4 regions of the Pseudonocardia broussonetiae genome follow, and region 1 is predicted to be linked to each of the others. Evidence: predicted binding sites of a transcription regulator. Region 1 holds the regulator's gene; each other region holds the start of a gene.

Region 1 (5,171 bases):
CGCTCGCCGATGGCCAGGCAGTCCTTCCACGCGGTGGTGGCCAGCTGGTGGATGCCGCTGCTCGCCGGGAACGTGCGGACGTCGTCGTTGGCGGCGGCGTGCTTGCGCATGACCCGCTGGTGGGCGCTCGCGTTGCGGGCGTAGCCCTCGTACGGGCCGACGACGCCGGCCAGCTCCGCGGAGCGCTTGTAGGACGCGCCGGTCATCAGCGAGGTGATGGCCGCGGCCAGCGAGCGGCCGCCCTCGGAGTCGTAGGCGTGGCCGGTGGCCATCAGCAGCGCGCCGAGGTTGGCGTAGCCGATGCCGAGCTGGCGGAAGGCGCGGGTGGTCTCGCCGATCGGCTCGGTCGGGAAGTCGGCGAAGCAGATGGAGATGTCCATCGCCGTGATGATGAGCTCGACCGACCTCTGGAACCGGACGGCGTCGAACCGGCCGTCGTCGCCCAGGAACGTGAGCAGGTTCAGCGAGGCGAGGTTGCAGCTCGAGTTGTCGAGGTGCATGTACTCCGAACACGGGTTGGACGCGGTGATCCGGCCCGATTCCGGAGTGGTGTGCCAGTCGTTGATGGTGCCGTCGTACTGGATACCGGGATCGGCGCACGCCCAGGCGGCCTCGGCGATTCCGCGGAACAGGTTCTTCGCGTCGACGGATTCGATGACCTCACCGGTCATCCGCGCGCGCAGGCCGAACTGCGAACCCGATTCGACGGCGCGCATGAACTCGTCGGTGACGCGGACGGAGTTGTTGGCGTTCTGGTACTGCACCGAGGTGATGTCGGCGCCGCCGAGGTCCATGTCGAAGCCGGCGTCGCGCAGCACGCGGACCTTGGCCTCCTCCTTGGCCTTGGTCTGGACGAACTCCTCGATGTCGGGGTGGTCGACGTCGAGGACGACCATCTTCGCCGCGCGCCGCGTGGCGCCGCCGGACTTGATGGTGCCCGCGCTGGCGTCGGCGCCCCGCATGAACGAGACCGGGCCCGACGCGGTGCCGCCCGAGGACAGCAGCTCCTTCGAGCTGCGGATCCGGGAGAGGTTCAGGCCCGCGCCCGAGCCGCCCTTGAAGATCAGCCCCTCCTCGCGGTACCAGTTGAGGATCGACTCCATCTCGTCGTCGACGGCGAGGATGAAGCAGGCGCTGACCTGCTGCGGGGAGCTCGTGCCGACGTTGAACCAGACCGGGGAGTTGAAGCTGAACACCTGGTGCAGCAGCATCCAGGTGAGCTCGTGGGCGAAGACCTCGGCGTCGGCGTCGGTGGCGAAGTAGCCGTTCTCCAGGCCCGAGCGGTGGTACACCCCGACCACGCGGTCGATGAGCTGGCGCAGGCTCGACTCGCGCTCCGGGGAGCCGACGGCCCCGCGGAAGTACTTGCTGGTGACGATGTTGGTGGCGTTCACCGACCAGCTGCTCGGGAACTCGACGCCGCGCTGCTCGAAGTTGACCGTGCCGTCGCGCCAGTTGGTCATGACGACGTCGCGGCGCTCCCACGTGACCTCGTCGTAGGGGTGCACGCCTGCGGTGGTGTGGATCCGCTCGATCGTGAGGCCCGCTGGGCGGGACGAGCGCGAGGCCTTCTTCCCGCGTCCGGACGTGGTGCCGACGGTCTCGGTCATGGGTGTTCCCTCTCCTGCGCGCACGACGGACGGGGTCCGGGCGCGCCAAGTACGGCATGGGTGTCGGGGCGTGGCGGTCGAGCTGCGCGCTGTCGTAGAGACAACGGCACGGGGTGCGGTGACGGCGCGGCGATGCGTCGGGCGGCCGCGTGCGGCCGCCGATCGGACGGGTCGGTCAGGTGGGCGCGGCGCGGGCTGGTGTGTCGCGCGCCGGCGTGTCGCGCAGGTCGGCGATCTCCTTCTCGAAGTCCTCGATCGAGGAGAAGGAGCGGTAGACGCTCGCGAACCGGAGGTAGGCGACCTCGTCGAGCTCGCGGAGCGGCCCGAGGATGGCCAGGCCGACCTCGTGGCTGGGGATCTCGGCGGTGCCGCCCGCGCGGACGGCCTCCTCGACGCGGGCCGCGAGCTGGGCCAGCGCGTCCTCGTCGACGGGACGGCCCTGGCAGGCCCGGCGGACACCGCTGACGACCTTGTCGCGGCTGAAGGGCTCCGTGACCCCGCTGCGCTTGACGACGGCCAGCACCGCCTCCTCGACGGTGGTGAACCGGCGCCCGCAGGAGGCGCAGGAGCGCCGACGGCGGGTGGCGACCCCGTCGTCGACCTCACGGGAATCGATGACCCGGCAGTCGGAGTGACGGCAGAAAGGGCAGCGCACGAACACCACCTCCGACGAGCCGGAACCCCATCCCTGGGCTAACGACGTCCATGTAACCACAACATGTAGGGGCGGCAAAACCGGGGAGGCACTATCCGTGCCCCATGTCGTCCGAACGGGAACGCGGCCGCGACGGCGCCCGGCGCCGCGCGCGGAGCGTCAGTCGCCGACGGCCCCCGTCACCTGCAGGGACGGCGGCACCACCGCTGTGGGGGACGTGCTCGTCACCTCCGCGGGACGGTCGGTGTGCCGGGCTGCCGCGGCGACGTCGGCCAGCAGCCCCAGCAGGACGACGACCGCGGCCGACAGCAGCGCCATGCCGATCGTCGCCACCACCCGCCGGCGGCGCAGGACCTCCGGCGGGAGCACCGGGACCGTGCGCAGCAGGACGCGCTCGCCGCGGCGGCCGGGCTCGCCGACCCACCGCTCGTCGGCCCACCGCTCCCCCGTCCGCTGCTCCCCCGGCCGGTGCTCCCCGGGCCGCTGGTCGCCGGGCCGCTGCGGGCGCGGCGGCTGCACCGGGCGCGCGGCCGTGGCCACCACCCGCGGGCGGACCGGGCGCGGCCCGTGGGCCCGCCCGCGGCGCGGCACCGCCCGCGCCGGGCGCACCGCGGCCTGCGGGGCCTGCGGGGCCTGCGCGGCCTGCTGGGCCTGCTGAGTCTGGGCGGCCTGCGCGGCCGCGGAGCGCGCGGCCGCCCGCGGCGCCGCCGGGTGCGGTGCCACCGGGTGCAGTGCCGTGCCGCCCCGCCGCATTCCGTCCTCGATCTGATCGTGCACCGGACTCCACCTTCCGCTCGGACCCGCTCGTGCCGTTCGCCGTTCCGTTCCTGGTGGCCGTTCGAACGACGAACAGGTGTTCGAACGAGCTCTCCGCGATGTGTACCACCCACCACCGACAGAATCGAGGAATCGGGGCGTGTCGTTCGAACATGTGTTTGGCGGGAGCCGGGATCGGGGCTACGGTCGTGGTCACGACGGCGGAACCGGTGCGCGCGAGCGCGCCCGTCCGCCACGGCACGAACGGTTCCCGGACACTCCGGGAACCGCGCGGAATCGACGAGGAGGCGCGAGCACATGGCACGGGACGAGCCCGGCCGGACGGGTGGCGACGACGAGGGGGTGCGCCCCGGGCCCACCGCCCAGGTGAGCACGTTCCCCGACCCCGCGAGCGCCCCCGTCGGCCTCACTCCCCGCCAGCGCAAGGTGCTGGAGGTCATCCGCGACTGGGTGGAGCGCCACGGCTACCCGCCGAGCGTGCGCGAGATCGGCGACGCCGTCGGCCTGACGTCGACGTCGTCGGTGCACCACCAGCTCCGCACGCTGGAGCGCAAGGGCTACCTGCGGCGCGACCCCAACCGCACGCGCGCGGTCGACGTCCGCCCGCCCGACGACCAGCCCGAGGCGCCGCCGTCGGAGTCCGGCGTCGTCGAGCGGCCGGCGCCCGCGTTCGTCCCGCTCCTGGGCACGATCGCCGCCGGTGGGCCGATCCTGGCCGAGCAGGCGGTGGAGAGCGTCTTCCCGCTGCCCCGCGAGATCGTCGGCGAGGGCACGCTGTTCCTGCTGCGGGTCCGCGGTGACTCGATGGTCGAGGCGGCCATCACCGACGGCGACTGGGTCGTCGTGCGTCAGCAGCCCGTCGCCGAGAACGGCGAGATCGTGGCCGCGATGATCGACGGGGAGGCCACCGTCAAGACGTTCACCCGCCGCGACGGGCACGTCTGGCTGATGCCGGCCAACGCCGCCTACGACCCGATCCCCGGCGACGACGCCACCGTGCTCGGGCGCGTCGTCACGGTGCTGCGCCGCCTCTGATGCCACCTCCGGCACCGGCGTGGTCCGGACCGGGCACCACGATCACCGGGTAGCGGGCGGTGCGCACCAGCACCCCCGCCACCCCGCCGAGCAGCAGGCGCTGCATGAACCGGTAGCCGCGCGACCCGACCACCAGCACGTCGGTGCGGTCGGGCAGCGCGGCGAGGGTGGCGGCCACCGGTCCGACCACGACGTCGCTCAGGGCGTCGATCTCCACGGGCAGCGACGCGATGCCCTTGTGCGCGAGCGCCTGCGCGGCGGGCACGCCGTCGTCGTCCTCGGCCACGGTCACGACCCGCACCGCGGCCCCGGTCCGCCCGGCCAGGTGCACGGCCACGGTCATCGCCCGGTCGGCCTCCGCGCTGCCGTCGTAGGCCACCGCCACCACGGTCATCGTCCCCGTGCCGGTGTGCCGGTACCCCCGCGGGGCGATCGCCACCGGGCAGCGCGCGAGCGGCAGCAGCCGCTGCACCGTCCGGCCCGGCGCGAGGCGGCCCAGCAGCCCGTGGCCGGTGGAGCCCACCACGAGCACGGCCGCGCCCACGTCGTCGGCGTGGTCGGCCAGCACGTCGGCCACCGAGCCCGGTGTGAGCGCGGTGAACTGCGGTTCGGCGTCGCCCCAGCCGTCGCCGATGATCTCCCGCGCCCGCCGGAACCGGCCGGCGGCGACCGCGCGGGCCTTCTCCCGCCACCGCGGGTCGCGGGCGACGACGGCGAGGCCGCGGGCATCGACCGGGTACACCGTGGCGACCACCGCGCTCAGCCCCGTGAGCCGGGCCAGCTGCGCGCCCAGGACGAGCGCGTCGTGCCCGCCCGGCGTGTCCTCGTAACCGGTGACGATCGGCACCGCGCCCCCCTCCGACCGTGATCACGGTATCCGCGGGTGCGGCGGGTCCGGTTACGCGCGTGCTACGGCGCCCGCTCGTCCTCAGCGCCGCCGCGCGCGCAGCGACAGGGCCGCGGCGAGCAGGACGAGCACGCCGATCGTCACGCCGCCGCCGATCAGCGCGGGCAGCCACTCCGGCGCGGGTGGCTCCGCCGGGGCGGCGGGCTCCACCGCGGGCGGGGTGAACGGCTCCGCGGCGAGGGCGGCG
Region 2 (5,171 bases), 1.2 Mb from region 1:
ACCTGCCCCGACCGACGCATTCTCCCCGACCGACGCACCCTCCCCGGCCCCCGCGATCGTCCCGACCGACGTCCCCGGCCCGTCGGACGCCCCCGGCCCGACCGGCACCCCCGGCCCGGCCCCCGAGGGCGCCCCGGCGGTGGTCGAGGGTGCGGCGAGCGCGGAGCGCGGCAGCTCGGCCGGCGCGACGGCGACGCCCGCGACCCCCTCCTGACCCGCTCCCCTGTTGCAGGAAGGCCACCTTGCTGACGATTCCCGTGAGCAAGGTGGCCTTCCTGCAACTCCCGAGCCGCCGCCACTCCCGGCCGGACCGCGCTCCCGGGCCGCCGGATAGCGTTCCCCCGTGGCCACGCTGAGCGAGTGGGTGCAGGGCGCCCGCCCCCGCACCCTGCCGACCGCCGTCTCCCCGGTCCTGGTCGGCACCGGGGTCGCCGTGGGGGCCGGCACCGTCGCCCCCGGGCGGGCGCTGCTGGCGCTGCTCGTCGCCGTCGCCCTGGTCGTCGGCGTCAACTACGCCAACGACTACTCCGACGGCATCCGCGGCACCGACGACGACCGTGTCGGCCCGCTGCGCCTCGTCGGCTCGAAGCTCGCCGCGGCCACCACCGTCCGCGCCGTGGCGTTCGGCTGCTTCGCCGTGGCCGGCCTGGCCGGGCTGACGCTGGTCTCGCTGTCGCGGCAGTGGTGGCTGATCGCGGTGGGCGCGCTGTGCATCGCGGGCGCCTGGTTCTACACCGGCGGCTCCCGCCCCTACGGCTACGCGGGCCTCGGCGAGGTCGCCGTGTTCGTGTTCTTCGGGCCGGTCGCCGTGCTCGGCACCGTGCTCACGCAGAGCGGCCCGCCCAACCCGCTGGCCGTGGTCGGTGCGGTCGGGGTCGGACTGCTCGCCTGCGCCGTGCTCGTGGCCAACAACCTGCGCGACATCCCGACCGACACCGTCGCCGGCAAGCGCACGCTGGCCGTCGTGCTGGGCGACACCGACACCCGCCGGCTCTACGTCGCGCTGGTGGCGATCCCGTTCCTGCTGTCCGCGCTGGCCGGGCTGCGGGGCTGGCCGATGCTGCTCGCGCTGCTGGCCCTGCCGCTCGCGGTGCCGCCGGCGCGCCAGGTCCTCGGCGGTGCCGACGGGCGCGCGCTCGTCCGCGTGCTGGGCGCCACCGGGGTGCTCCTGCTCGCGTGGTCGGTGCTCACGGCGGTGGGCGCGGCCGTCACCGCGCTCGTCTAGCCCGGACCCGTCCGGGCCCCGGGCTCGACGTCCCTGCGCTCACTCCCCGCGCAGCCGCGACCGCAGCGCCTCGCGCTCCACCGACCGCCTGCGCGAGGACTCCGCCAGCGCCGCGTCCAGCCGCGAGCGCAGCCCGCGGAACAGCACCATCGACAGCGGCAGCGCGACGATCAGCGCGACGAGCACGGAGACGACGACCGGCACCCCCGCGAGCACCAGCAGCACGGCGACGAGGGCGACGAGCCCGAGCCGCGCGAGCGCGTAGAGCCCGACGGTGGGCAGGAGGCCCGGGGCCGAGGGAGACGTCATGGCTCCAGCGTACGACCCGCCCGGGACGGTCGACACTCGTCCGTTTCGTCCTTTAGGCGCCCTTTACCTCCGGACAACCGTTCGAGTACCCGGGGTCCCGAGTGTCACGATGGACCAGGACACCACCTGGAGGCGCACCATGGCAGCACCCTCGAGCAGCGACGAGCGGCTCCTCACGCCCGGCGAGGTCGCCGGGCTCTTCCGCGTCGACCCCAAGACGGTCACGCGCTGGGCGTCCGCGGGCCGCATCGGCTCCATCCGCACCCCCGGCGGGCACCGCCGCTTCCGCGAGTCCGAGGTCCGCGGCCTGCTCGCCGACCTCACCAGCGAGGCCACGCTGCCGCCCGCGCACGGCTGAGCGCTCGGCCGCACGGGTTCACCCCGACGTAGCACCACCTCCGCTAACCTCGACGGCGGAGGTGGTGCACATGCTGTTTCTCATCGCGTTCGTCGGCGCGGCGATCATCGCTCTGGTGCTCTGGAAGGCGATGGGCACCGCGAACGGTGACGCCCTCCCGCAGGGCGAGCGTCCCGCTCCCGGCCCGGCCCGCCCGCGCGTGAGCGGCCCGGACGACGATCCCGACTTCCTGCGTCAGCTCGACGAGCGCGTCAAGCGCCGGGACGAGCCGCCGGCCGGCTGACCGGCGCCCCCCGAGGAGAGTCCCCGAGGAGAGCCCCGACAGGAGTCACGAGCCGCTGCTGTGGGCCGACGCGAACGCGTCGGCCACGGCCGCGGCCAGTTCCAGCAGCGCCAGCCTCGTGGCCGGCTCCAGCCGGTCCAGATCGACCTCCGCCCCCTCCTGCAGGTGCGCGTCGAAGGGGATCCGCACGACCGCGCGGCACCGGGCCGCGAAGTGCTCCGCCACCCGGTCCAGGTCGACGCCGCCCGACGAGCGGCTCACGCTGTTCACCACGGCCACCGCGTTGCGCACGAGGTCGCCGTGGCCGTGCGCGTCGAGCCAGTCCATCGTGGCCGACGCGCTGCGCGCCCCGTCGATCGAGCTCGACGACACGATGATCAGCTGGTCGGCCACGCCCAGCACGCCGTACATGGCCGAGTGCATGAGTCCGGTGCCGCAGTCGGTGAGCACGATGTTGTAGAAGTGCTCGAGCAGGTTGACCGTGCGCCGGTAGTCGTCCTCGCTGAACGCCTCCGACACCGCCGGGTCCTGCTCGCTGGCCAGCACCTCGAGCCGCGACGCGCCCTGCGAGGTGTAGGCCCGCACGTCGGTGTAGCGGCGGACGCGCTGGGCGTCGCGCAGCAGGTTGCGCACGGTGGCGCTGGTCTCCAGCGGGATCTTCTGGCTCAGCGTGCCGCGGTCGGGGTTGGCGTCGACGGCCACCACGCGGTCGCCGCGCAGCGACGCGAACGTGGCGCCCAGCGTGGCCGTCATCGTGGTCTTGCCGACGCCGCCCTTGAGGCTGAGCACGCCGATCTTGTAGCAGCCCAGCAGCGGCTGGTTGATGCGCACGGTGAGCTCGCGGCGCCGCACGTCGGCCGGGCTCTCCCCCGGGTTGAACAGGCGCCCGGACAGCACGTAGACGAGCCGGCGCCAGCCCGACTGCGGCGGCCGCTTGGTCGGGCGCAGCAGCCGCGCCGACGACAGGTCGGGCTGCCCGGGGTTGCGCGCCTGCTGGGCCTCCTGGGCGGCGACGGCGCCCGGGTCGGTCCAGCGCGGGGCGCCGCGCGGCGGGGTGCGCGGACCGGGGTCGGCGGGCGCGGACCCGTTGACCGACGGGGCGGGCACCGGGGCGGACGCGGGCGGCACCGATCCCGACGGCACGGCTCCCGACGGTACGGATCCCGACGGCCCGGATCCCGACGGCACCGATCCCGACGGCACGGATCCCGACGGCCCGGCGCCGAACGGGGGCCGCGGCGGGCGCGGGGGCGGCGGGCCCGCCGCGCGCTCCGGGGCGGGGTGCGGGTCGGCCGTGCGGGGGTCCGGCACGTCGGGTGCGCGACGCGGCGGGGCGTCGGTGGGGGCGGCCGGGGCGCGGTGCGCGGCGGCCCGGCCGCGCTCGGCCCAGGCGTCGACGTCGTCGTGCCCGCTCAGCTCGTCGAGCCGGCTCGACGGCGCCGGGGGCGGCGCGGACGGCCGCAGCGGCAGCGACGCGTCACCCGCGGGCGCCTCCCCACCGGGCTCCGGCGCCGGCTCCTCCGCGGGCTCCGGGTGCCGCACCGGCGCCACGTAGGGCCTCGTCTTGCGGGGGGTCGGGGCGGCGCCCCACTGCTCGCGGACATAGCGGCCCACCGAGCCGTCGGGGTAGTCCCCGTCGCCCTCGGAATCACGCTCCGTCATCAACGCTTCCCGTCGAACCCGTCGTACCGACCGTTGAACCCTGTCACGGACGCCGACGGTAGTCGCGTCGTCGCCCGTGGTCGAGGCGCGTACGGGTGGCCCTCGCCTCGTCCCGTCCGCTCAGCCCAGACCCGCGTAGGAGTGCAGGCCCGCCACCACCATGTTGATGAAGAAGAGGTTGAAGAGCACGGTCGCGAAGCCGGCCACGTTGATCCAGGCCGCGCGGGCCGCGCGCCACCCGGCGGTGGCCCGGGCGTGCAGGTAGGCCGCGTAGATCACCCAGGAGACGAACGCGACGGTCTCCTTGGGGTCCCAGCCCCAGAACCGGCCCCAGGCCGCCTCGGCCCAGATCGCGCCCGCGATGACCGCGAACGTGAACAGCGGGAAGGCGATGATCGTGGTGCGGTAGGCGAGGCGGTCGAGCACGTCCGACGACGGCAGCCGCTCGGCCAGGCGCCCGCCCAGGCGGCCCGAGCCGCGCAGCAGGAACAGGATGCTCGCGACGCCGGGCACCAGCAGCAGGCCCGACGAGATCGTGATCGTCGTGACGTGGATGACGAGCCAGTAGGACTGCAGCGCGGGCACGACGGGCGCGGCCTGCGCGTAGAGCACGGTGCCGGCCAGGAACAGCAGGACGACGACGGGCAGCAGCACGAACGGCCCGACGGCCCGCGTGACGGGCGAGCGGCGCAGCATCACCAGCCAGCCGACGACCGCGGCCAGGCAGATCGCGGACGTGAACTCGTACATGTTGCCCAGCGGCCACCGCTCGGCCGCGACGCCGCGCGTGACGATCGAGCCGAGGTGCAGCAGCGCGCCCAGCACCGTGAGCGAGACGGCCATGCGGGCGAAGCGCTCGCCGCGCGGGCGGGCCTCCTCGACGGGCCGCCCGTCGCCGTCCGGACCGCCGGCGCCGACCAGCACGGGCTTCGCCGAGCGGGCGGCCGCGAACTCGGCGGCGTGCAGCACCATCGCCAGCACGTACACACCGACGGCGGCCATGAACAGGCGGTCGCTGTAGAGGGCGAGCATCAGGCGTCCTTCTCCACTTCGGTTCGCAGCAGGTCCGCCCGCAGGCGGTCGAACTCCTCGCCGTACCCGGCGCGGTCGGTGCGGGCGAGCCCACCGAGCTCCACCACGGTACGGCCGGGCCCGTCGGACGGGGTGAGCCTGGCCCAGAAGCGGCGGCGCCGCACCCCGAGCGAGGCCGCGAGGCCGACCAGCATCGTGACGGCGAAGACCAGCACCCACACCTGGCCCGGGTCGTGGCTGATCTGCAGGTTGACCCACTTGCGCACGCCGTCGAAGCGCACCGTCGTGCCGTCGTCGAGGGT
Region 3 (5,171 bases), 1.3 Mb from region 1:
CCGCGCCCGGCGCCGTGCGACGACCTGCCGGACGCCCTCGGGCACCGCGGCCAGCGGCAGGTCGGTCCCCAGCCGCCCCTCGCCGTCCGGGCGCAGCACCCCGTCGTCGTGCAGGTGCCGCACGATCTCCCGGGCCAGGAAGGGGTTGCCGTCGGTCTCGGCGCGCACGGCCGAGACCAGCTCCTCCGCGACCGGCGCGCCGGCGGTGTCGCGGAGGAGGCGGGCGAGGGCGGCGCCGCCGATGCCGCCGAGGCGCAGCTCGCGGCACTCGGCCTCGCTGCGCAGGGCGCCGAGCGCGTCGGTGAGGGGGTGCCGGGCGTCGACCTCCTCGCCCCGGTAGGCGACGACGACGAGCACCGGGTCGCGCGCCGTCACCCGCGCGGTGTGCCGGAGCATCGCCACCGTGCCGCTGTCGGCCCAGTGCAGGTCGTCGAGCAGCAGCACCAGCGGCGCCGCCGCGGCCATCGCGGAGACCCGGCGGGCGACGGCGTCGAGCAGCCGGGTGCGCAGCTCGTCGGGGCGCAGGGCCTCCGCCGCCCCCTCGGGTCCGCCGGCGGAGACGAGCGCGGCGACGGCCGGGTCGTCCGTGCCGTGCCGGCCCAGCGCCTCGGCGAAAGGGTGGAACGGCAGCGCCCCGCCCTCCGGGCAGCGGCCCGTCAGCACGCACGCGCCCCCGGCCTCCGCGGCGGACGCGAGCTCGGCGAGCAGCCGCGTCTTCCCGATGCCCGGCTCGCCGCGGAGCAGCACGACCCCGCCCCGGCCCGCCGCGGCGTCGGCCACGTGCGCCCGCAGCGCGCCGAGCTCGCGCTCCCGTCCGACGAACGTCCCGCGGCCGCCCAGCGCGGGCGCCGCCGCAGGCGCGGGGTCGTGGGCCGGCGCCGGGGAGTGAGCCAGCGCCGGGTCGTGGGCCAGCACCGCCGCGTGCAGCGCGCGCACCTCGGGACCGGGCTCGACACCGAGCTCCCCGGCCAGCACGGCGCGCAGCCTGCGGTGGGTCTCCAGGGCCTCGGCCTGCCGCCCGTCGCGGTAGAGCGCCAGCATCAGCTGCGCCCACCCCCGCTCGCGCAGCGGGTGGTCGGCGACCATCGTCTCCAGCGCGGCCACCGCCTCGCGGTGGCGCCCCAGCGCGAGCACCGCCGCGGCGCGGTCCTCCGCCGCGGACGCGCGCAGCTCCGCGAGGCGGGCTGCGGCCGTGCGCGCGAACGCCCGGTCGGCGAACTCCTCGAGCCCCGGCCCGCGCCACAGCGCCAGCGCCCCGTCGAGCGCGTCGAGCGCGCCCGCGTGGTCGCCGCGCGCGAGGGCCCGGCGTCCGGCCGCGACCCGCGCCTCGGCGAGTGCCGCGTCGATGCCGGGGACGTCGGCGTCCGGGTCGCCGGTGCCGCGGTCGCCGGTGATCGGGACCTCGAGAAGGTAGCCGGGGGCGCGGGTGCGGATCGTGACGCCGCCGCCGTCGAGCGCCCGGCGCAGGCGCAGCACGTAGTTCTGCAGCGTCTTCGCCGCCGTGCGCGGCGGCGCGCCGTCCCAGAGCGCCTCGACCAGACGGTCCTCGGCGACGACCTCGCCGTGGTGCACGGCCAGCACCGCCAGCAGGCAGCGCTCCTTGGGCCCGACGGGGCGGACCGCGCCGTCCCGGCCGAGCACCTCGACCGGTCCGAGGAGTCGCAGCGCCACCGCCGGCATCCGCACAGGGTCCGCGCCGCCCCGCCCGCTGTCCAGGAGCCGTTTCGTGCGGGCGCTACGGCACCAGCACCGCGCGGCCGTGCACCCGGCCGTGCTCGAGGTCGGCGAACGCGTCGGCGAACGCCTCCAGCGGGTAGGTGCGGGTCCGGATGCCGACGCCGCCGGCCGCGGCCAGCGCGACGAGCTCGCGCAGGTCGTCGTGCGTGCCGACGGCGTTGCCGACGACGCTGATCTCGGGCAGCACCAGGGTGAAGGTCGGCACCCGGAGCTCGCCGCCGTACCCGACGACGAAGTAGGTACCGCGGGGCCGCACCATCGCCAGCGACGAGGCGACCGCGTCCCCCTCGCCGACGAAGTCGAGCACGGCCTCGGCGCCCGCGCCGCCGGTGAGCTCGGCGACCCGGTCGCCGTGGCGCCCGTCGGCGGGCACGGCGTGGTGCGCGCCGCAGTCGGTGGCCAGCTTCAGCGACTCCGGATCGGGGTCGACCGCGATCACCTCGGCGGCGGTGAGGGCGCGCAGGCACTGCACGGCGATGTGCCCGAGCCCGCCGATCCCGACCACCACCACGCGGGCCCCCGGCCCGAGCAGCGGCACGGCCTTGCGGACGGCGTGCATCACGGTGAGGCCGGCGTCGGCGTGCGGGGCGACGGCCGCCGGTTCCAGGCCGGCGGGCAGCGCCAGCACCGCGCGGTCGGTCGTGCGCATCAGCTCCGCGAAGCCGCCCGCGCGGGTGAGGCCGGTGAAGTCGAGCCCGCGCGCGCAGCGCATGTCGTCGCCGGTGCGGCAGGCCGGGCACGTCCCGCAGGACGACTGCGGGTGGCAGATGACGGCGTCGCCGACCGCGACGTTCTCCACCGCGGTACCGACCTCGTGCACCCAGCCGGTGGTCTCGTGGCCGAGGACGAGCGGCAGGTCGGTGGGCACGGCCGGCGCGAACCAGCCGTCCCGGATGTGCAGGTCGGTGCGGCACAGGCCGGCACCGCCGACGCGGACGACCACGTCGTGCGGTCCGGTCGCGGTGGGCTCGGGCACCTCGTCGAGCCGCGGGGACTCGGAGTAGGCGTGCAGGCGGACGGCCTTCATGGTCGGGACCTCCGGTGTCGGGAGCGGGGCGCGCCGAGCGTGTCCCCGACCGGTCGCGCACCGGTCGCGGTCCGGTCGCGCCCGGCGTGCCCCCGAGGCCCCGGGCCCGTCCGCCGGTAGCCTCCGCGTCGAACGGGTGTTCGCGGAGGGGAGCTCGGGTGCGCGTGCTGGGGGTCGACCCGGGGTTGACGCGGTGCGGCCTGGGCGTCGTGGACGGGTCGAGCGGGCGGTCCGTCCGCGCCGTCGCCGTGGACGTGGTGCGCACCGCGCCGGACCTGCCGCTGGAGCGGCGGCTGCTCGCCGTCGGCGCCGAGGTGGAGCGGTGGATCGCGCTTTACGGGCCCGACGTCGTGGCGATCGAGCGGGTGTTCAGCCAGCACAACGTGCGCACGGTGATGGGCACCGCGCAGGCCAGCGGGGTGGTGGCGCTGCTCGCCGCCCGCGCCGGGCTGCCGGTCGCGTTCCACACCCCGAGCGAGGTGAAGGCCGCCGTCACCGGCGAGGGGCGGGCGGGCAAGGAGCAGGTGACGACCATGGTGACGAAGGTGCTCGGGCTGGCCGAGGCGCCCCGCCCCGCCGACGCGGCCGACGCCCTGGCGCTCGCGATCTGCCACTGCTGGCGCGCCCCGATGCTCGACCGGATGGCGCAGGCCAAGGTGCGCAGCGACGAGCTGGCGAAGGCCCACCGAGCCCGGCTGGCGGCGGCGGCGCGAGCAGCGCGGTAGCGCCGCGGTGGCCCACCGGGCGGCTCGCACACAGGCCGCGGGGCCCGCACACAGGGCCGGACCTGTGTGCCACCACCGGACGGTGTGTGCGAGCCTCCCGCGGGCGGCCGCCGGGGGTCGGTAGCGTGTCGAACTGTTGTTCGTCGTCGAGAGGGGTTGTGCGTGATCTCGTCCGTGCGGGGTGAGGTGCTGGAGATCGCGCTCGACCACGCGGTCGTCGAGGTCGGCGGGGTGGGGCTGGCCGTCGTCGCGGCCCCCAACACCCTCGCCGGGCTGCGCCGCGGCGAGCAGGCGCGGCTGTCGACCACGCTGGTGGTGCGGGAGGACTCGCTCACGCTGTTCGGGTTCGCCGACGCCGAGCAGCGCGAGCTGTTCGGGCTGCTGCAGTCCGTCGCCGGGATCGGGCCGCGGCTGGCGCTGGCCACCCTGGCCGTGCTGAGCCCCGACGACGTCACCCGCGCGCTGCTCGACGGCGACACGAAGGTGCTGACGCGGGTGCCCGGCATCGGGCCGAAGGTGGCGCAGCGGATGGTGCTCGAGCTCAAGGACAAGGTGGTGGCCGTGCCCGCCACGGCGAGCGCGCTGACGCTCCCGGCGGCGGGGGGCACCCGCCGCGACGAGGTGGTGGAGGCCCTGGTCGGCCTGGGCTTCACCCCGCGCCCCGCCGAGGAGGCGGTGGCCGCGGCGGCCGTCGAGAACGCCGACGCCGACGCCGCGACGCTGCTGCGCAGCGCACTGACCCGCCTGGGTCGTCGTGGGTGAGCTGACGCCCGCCGCGGACGAGGAGGACGTCCTCGTCGACGCCACGCTGCGCCCGCGCAACCTCACCGAGTTCGTGGGGCAGCCGCGGGTGCGCGAGCAGCTGTCGCTGGTGCTGCAGGGCGCGCAGCGCCGCGGCAGCCCGCCCGACCACATCCTGCTGTCCGGCCCGCCCGGCCTGGGCAAGACGAGCCTCGCGCTGATCGTCGCCGAGGAGCTCGGCGCGGCCATCCGCCTCACCTCCGGGCCCGCGCTGGAGCGGGCGGGCGACCTCGCCGCGATGCTGTCCAACCTCGCGCCCGGCGACGTCCTGTTCATCGACGAGATCCACCGCATCGCCCGCCCGGCCGAGGAGATGCTCTACCTCGCGATGGAGGACTTCCGCGTCGACGTCGTCGTCGGCAAGGGCCCCGGCGCCACGAGCATCCCGCTCGACATCGCCCCGTTCACCCTCGTCGGCGCGACCACCCGGTCCGGGGCGCTCACCGGCCCGCTGCGCGACCGCTTCGGCTTCACCGCGCACATGGAGTTCTACGAGCCCGCCGAGCTGGAGCTCGTGCTGCGGCGCGCCGCGGTCATCCTCGGCGTCGACCTGCACCCCGACGGCGCCGCCGAGATCGCCGGGCGCTCCCGCGGCACCCCCCGCATCGCCAACCGGCTGCTGCGCCGCGTCCGCGACTTCGCCGAGGTCCGCGCGGACGGCACCGTCACGCGCACGGTCGCCCGCGACGCCCTGGCCGTCTACGACGTCGACGAGCTGGGCCTGGACCGCCTCGACCGCGCGGTGCTCGGCGCGCTGGTCCGGTCGTTCGGCGGCGGGCCGGTCGGGGTGTCGACGCTGGCGGTCGCAGTGGGGGAGGAGCCGGGTACCGTCGAGGAGGTCTGCGAGCCCTACCTCGTGCGCGCCGGGATGCTCGCGCGCA
Region 4 (5,171 bases), 2.2 Mb from region 1:
GTTCTCCAGCGTCGACGAGCACCGCTACACCGAGGCCCTCGTGCACCCCGTGCTCGCGCGCGATCCGGCGCGGGTGCTCGTGCTCGGCGGCGGCGACGGCCTCGCGGCCCGGGAGCTGCTGCGCCACCCGTCGGTCACCGAGGTGGTGCAGGTCGAGCTGGACCCCGCCGTGCTCGACCTGGGCCGCACCCGCCTGGCCGAGCTCAACGACCACTCCCTCGACGACCCGCGCGTGCGCCTCGTCGTCGACGACGGGTTCCGCTGGCTGCGCGAGGCGCCGCCCGGCACCTTCGACGCCGTGGTCGTCGACCTGCCCGACCCCGACACCCCCGTGCTCGGGCGGCTGTACTCCACGGAGTTCTACGGCCTCGTCGCCCGCGCGCTGACCCCGGGCGGGCAGCTCGTCGTGCAGTCGGGCAGCCCCTACTCGACGCCGCAGGCCTACTGGCGCACGGTGTCGACCGTCGCGGCGGCCGGGCTCGGCGTCACGCCGTACCACGTGCACGTGCCCAGCTTCGGCGACTGGGGCTTCACGCTCGCCGCGCCCGGCGCGGCGCCGCCGCTCGTGCTGTCCCCGCGGGCGCCGGAGCTGCGGTTCCTCGACGAGGCCGGGCTCGCCGCCGCCGCGGTGTTCCCGCGCGACCGCCCGCCCCTGGACCTGGAGCCGTCCACGCTGGACCGGCCGCTGATCGTCGACGACACCCGGGCCGGCTACGTGCGCTGACCTCCCGGGCGGGCTTCCGGCGGGGTGCGCCAGGGTGGGTGAGTGGACGACCTCACCGCCGCCTGGACCGCCTGGACCATGGCGCTCGCCGCCGCCGGGTTCGACGTCGGCCCGCACCTGAACGCACCGGCCGACGCCGGGGCGGTGGCCGCCGCGCAGGAGTCGTCCGGCGTCCGGTTCCCCGCGGAGCTGGTGGCGCTCTACGCGCTCGCCGACGGGCAGGGGCCGTCGCCCGAGGCGCCGCAGGCCTTCCCGCACCACCGCTTCCTGCCCGTCGCGCAGGCCCGCACCGCGTGGGGCGGGTGGGACGACCTGCTGCGGCACGAGGGCCCGTCCGGGACGGCCGCCCACGCCGAGTACGTGACGGTCCGCCCCGGCGACCCGGTCCGGCGCGCCTACTGGCTCGCGGGGTGGTGGCCGCTGGCCGAGGACGGCGGCGGGAACGTGCTGGTCGTCGACACCGACCCGGCGCCCGGCGGGACGGTCGGGCAGGTCGTCGTGGCCGGGCCCGACGAGGACGAGCGCCGCGTCCTCGCCCCTGGTGTGGCGGCGTACCTGCGCGCGCTCGCGGCCGCCGACCTGGAGACCGAGGAGGTCGACGAGGGCGTCGTGTGGTGGGACGCCCGCGGCCTGCGGTGACGGGGCCGTCCGGCGCAGCGGGAGGACCGGTCGCCGTCGCGGACGGCCGTGTGCTCAGGGCCGGGACGGCCGGGCCCTCGGCGTGCGAACGGGACGCGCACCCCGGCTGAGCTGCCGCGATGATGGACGGCGCCGAGCGGACGAGGGCGCGCCGAGCGTGATCGAACGTCTGTGCGATCCTCGTGGCCGGCGCGTGGTTGTCGGTGCCCCTGCTTAGCATGGAGGAACCGGCGCGAGCACCGCCGTCCCGTCCCCTTCCGGACACAGGAGGCCATTCCGTGGCGGATCGTCTGATCGTGCGCGGCGCCCGCGAGCACAACCTGCGCGGCGTCGACCTCGACCTGCCGCGCGACAGCATGGTCGTGTTCACCGGGCTGTCCGGCTCGGGCAAGTCGAGCCTCGCGTTCGACACGATCTTCGCCGAGGGGCAGCGCCGGTACGTCGAGTCGCTCTCGGCCTACGCGCGGCAGTTCCTCGGGCAGATGGACAAGCCGGACGTCGACTTCATCGAGGGGCTCTCGCCCGCGGTGTCGATCGACCAGAAGTCCACCAACCGCAACCCGCGCTCCACCGTCGGCACGATCACCGAGGTCTACGACTACCTGCGCCTGCTCTACGCGCGCGCCGGCGTCCCGCACTGCCCGGTCTGCGGGCACGTGATCGAGAAGCAGACGCCGCAGCAGATCGTCGACCAGGTGCTGGCGATGGAGGAGGGCGCGCGGTTCCAGGTGCTCGCGCCCGTCGTGCGCACCCGCAAGGGCGAGTTCGTCGACCTGTTCGACCAGCTGCAGACGCAGGGCTACTCGCGCGTGCTGGTCGACGGCACGGTGCACCAGCTCACGAACCCGCCGAAGCTGAAGAAGCAGGAGAAGCACGACATCTCCGTCGTGGTCGACCGGCTCTCGGTCAAGGGGTCGGCGAAGCAGCGGCTCACCGACTCGGTGGAGACGGCGCTGCGGCTGGCCGACGGGCTGATCGTGCTGGAGTTCGTCGACCTCCCCGAGGACGACCTGCACCGCGAGGTCCGGTTCTCCGAGCGCATGGCCTGCCCCAACGGGCACACGCTCGCGCTCGACGAGCTGGAGCCGCGCACGTTCTCCTTCAACTCGCCCTACGGCGCGTGCCCGGAGTGCAGCGGCATCGGCATCAAGAAGGAGGTCGACCCGGAGCTCGTCGTGCCCGACCCGGACGCCTCCCTGGCCGCCGGGGCGATCGCGCCGTGGTCCACCGGGCAGTCCGCCGAGTACTTCGGGCGGCTGCTGGAGGGGCTGGCGAGCGCGATCGGGTTCCGGATGGACACGCCGTGGCGCAAGCTGTCGGCCGCCGAGCAGAAGGCCGTGCTGCACGGCAGCGACGACCAGGTGCACGTCCGCTACCGCAACCGCTACGGCCGCGAGCGCTCGTACTACGCCAGCTACGAGGGCGTCATCCCGTTCCTGGAGCGCCGGCTCGACCAGACGGAGTCCGACTCGCAGCGCGAGCGCTACGAGGGCTACATGCGCGACGTGCCGTGCCCGGTCTGCAAGGGCGCGCGGCTGCGACCCGAGGTCCTCGCCGTCACGCTCACCCACCGCGACCAGGGCGAGCGGTCGATCGCCGAGATCTCGGCGATGTCGGTGGCCGAGTGCTCGGAGTTCCTCGACGGGATGGTGCTCGACCGCAGGCAGACGGTCATCGCAGGCTCCATCCTCAAGGAGGTGCAGGCGCGCCTGGGCTTCCTGCTCGACGTCGGCCTGCACTACCTCTCGCTCTCGCGCGCGGCCGGCTCGCTGTCCGGCGGCGAGGCGCAGCGCATCCGGCTGGCCACGCAGATCGGCTCGGGCCTGGTCGGCGTGCTCTACGTCCTCGACGAGCCGTCGATCGGGCTGCACCAGCGCGACAACCGCCGGCTCATCCAGACGCTGGTCCGGCTGCGCGACCTGGGCAACACGCTGATCGTCGTCGAGCACGACGAGGACACCATCCGGGCGTCCGACTGGGCCGTCGACATCGGCCCGGGCGCGGGCGAGCACGGCGGGCACATCGTCTACAGCGGCCCCGTCGACGGGCTGGAGTCCCACGACACCTCGCTCACCGGCGCCTACCTGTCCGGGCGGCGGTCCATCCCGGTGCCGGCGGAGCGGCGCACGCCCGACCCGGAGCGCAAGCTCACGATCGTCGGCGCGCGTGAGCACAACCTGCGCGGCATCGACGTCGACATCCCGCTCGGCTGCCTCGTCTCGATCACCGGGGTGTCCGGCTCGGGCAAGTCGACGCTGATCAACGACATCCTCGCCACGGTGCTGGCCAACAAGCTCAACGGCGCCCGCCAGGTGCCGGGCCGGCACACCCGCATCACCGGGCTCGACGAGCTCGACAAGCTGGTGCGCGTCGACCAGAGCCCGATCGGCCGCACCCCGCGCTCCAACCCGGCCACCTACACCGGCGTGTGGGACCAGGTGCGCAAGCTTTTCGCCTCCACCACCGAGGCCAAGGTGCGCGGCTACCAGCCCGGGCGGTTCTCGTTCAACGTCAAGGGCGGGCGCTGCGAGGCGTGCTCCGGCGACGGCACGATCAAGATCGAGATGAACTTCCTGCCCGACGTCTACGTGCCGTGCGAGGTCTGCAAGGGCGCGCGCTACAACCGCGAGACGCTCGAGGTGCACTACAAAGGCAAGACCGTCGCCGACGTGCTCGACATGCCGATCGAGGAGGGCGCCGAGTTCTTCGCGCCGATCAACTCGATCAGCCGGTACCTGCGCACGCTCGTCGACGTCGGGCTGGGCTACGTCCGGCTCGGCCAGCCCGCGCCCACGCTGTCGGGCGGCGAGGCCCAGCGCGTGAAGCTGGCGTCGGAGCTGCAGAAGCGGTCCAACGGGCGCACCGTCTACATCCTCGACGAGCCCACCACCGGCCTGCACTTCGAGGACATCCGCAAGCTGCTGCTCGTCATCAACGGGCTGGTCGAGAAGGGCAACTCGGTGCTGGTCATCGAGCACAACCTCGACGTCATCAAGACCAGCGACTGGATCATCGACATGGGCCCGGAGGGCGGCTCGGGCGGCGGCACCGTCGTCGCGGAGGGCACGCCGGAGCAGATCGCCGCGCACCCCACGAGCTACACCGGGCAGTTCCTCCAGGGCCTCGTCACGCCGCAGGAGGTGCGCCCGGCCCCGGCCCGGCGCCGCAAGGCCGGGTCGACGGCGGTGCGCGCGGCAGGGTGAGCCCGGCCGGCGCTGCTGAGGTCCGCGCCGGGTCGAGGCCCGCGCCGCGTCGAGGTGGGCGTCGGGCTGAGGCCCGCGCCGGGTTGAGGTGCGCGCCGGGTTGAGGTGCGCGCCGGTTGAGGTCCGGCCCGGCGGGTAGCCGTCCGGCACCCCGGCGGGGACGTCCGCCGGGCGAGCCGACGCGACGAGGTCGGCCGCGGCGGCCGTTCCCGGCCGCCCGGCCCGACCGGGGAGGACCACGATGACCCAGGACGCAGGCAGCCAGGACACGGGCGGCCGGGAGTCGGGCGGCGGCACCGTCCCGCCCGGCACGAACACCGAGCAGGTGGCGCCCAACCCGGCGGGCATCCCGCAGCCCGATCCGCCCGAGGGCGGCGCCGCGGCCGACCCGGACAGCCCCGACCCGGCCGACCTGGCACCCGGCTTCGGCGGCGACTCCGAGAGTCGTCCCGAGGGCACCGTGGAGGGCGATCTGGGAGACGCTTCGTAGTCGTACCCCTACTGGCGGTCACCCGTACCGCCGACTGCCTCCGTTGGGCACGGCCCGTTGGACCAACGGGTGCGGCAGAAGTCTGACGTCGCGCCCGCCTGTGGAACCGCCATCC

The links. Region 1 encodes LexA, which represses DNA repair genes until DNA is damaged. Its sites were predicted from a motif close to CGAACACGTGTTCG; they were not measured.
Region 2: the regulator LexA is predicted to act here: its motif matches at 1,605-1,618, upstream of HOP40_RS11325 (BldC family transcriptional regulator).
Region 3: the regulator LexA is predicted to act here: its motif matches at 2,894-2,907, upstream of ruvC (crossover junction endodeoxyribonuclease RuvC).
Region 4: the regulator LexA is predicted to act here: its motif matches at 1,526-1,539, upstream of uvrA (excinuclease ABC subunit UvrA).

The regions. Positions count from the first base shown of each region.
Region 1 covers NZ_CP053564.1:3,527,981-3,533,151, reverse strand. Annotated here, with positions in the region: gene HOP40_RS17440 (vitamin B12-dependent ribonucleotide reductase) at 1-1,610, opposite strand, end outside; gene nrdR (transcriptional regulator NrdR) at 1,786-2,265, opposite strand; gene HOP40_RS17430 (hypothetical protein) at 2,425-3,042, opposite strand; gene lexA (transcriptional repressor LexA) at 3,340-4,077, shown strand; gene HOP40_RS17420 (universal stress protein) at 4,055-4,924, opposite strand; gene HOP40_RS17415 (hypothetical protein) at 5,006-5,171, opposite strand, start outside.
Region 2 covers NZ_CP053564.1:2,284,798-2,289,968, reverse strand. Annotated here, with positions in the region: gene HOP40_RS11340 (hypothetical protein) at 1-214, shown strand, start outside; gene HOP40_RS11335 (1,4-dihydroxy-2-naphthoate polyprenyltransferase) at 344-1,225, shown strand; gene HOP40_RS11330 (DUF4229 domain-containing protein) at 1,265-1,534, opposite strand; gene HOP40_RS11325 (BldC family transcriptional regulator) at 1,674-1,892, shown strand; gene HOP40_RS11320 (hypothetical protein) at 1,963-2,175, shown strand; gene HOP40_RS11315 (MinD/ParA family ATP-binding protein) at 2,221-3,837, opposite strand; gene ccsB (c-type cytochrome biogenesis protein CcsB) at 3,958-4,869, opposite strand; gene resB (cytochrome c biogenesis protein ResB) at 4,869-5,171, opposite strand, start outside.
Region 3 covers NZ_CP053564.1:4,857,394-4,862,564, forward strand. Annotated here, with positions in the region: gene HOP40_RS23630 (ATP-binding protein) at 1-1,680, opposite strand, end outside; gene HOP40_RS23635 (NAD(P)-dependent alcohol dehydrogenase) at 1,736-2,764, opposite strand; gene ruvC (crossover junction endodeoxyribonuclease RuvC) at 2,923-3,489, shown strand; gene ruvA (Holliday junction branch migration protein RuvA) at 3,652-4,251, shown strand; gene ruvB (Holliday junction branch migration DNA helicase RuvB) at 4,244-5,171, shown strand, end outside.
Region 4 covers NZ_CP053564.1:5,742,881-5,748,051, reverse strand. Annotated here, with positions in the region: gene HOP40_RS27820 (polyamine aminopropyltransferase) at 1-724, shown strand, start outside; gene HOP40_RS27815 (SMI1/KNR4 family protein) at 767-1,363, shown strand; gene uvrA (excinuclease ABC subunit UvrA) at 1,642-4,566, shown strand; gene HOP40_RS27805 (hypothetical protein) at 4,808-5,056, shown strand.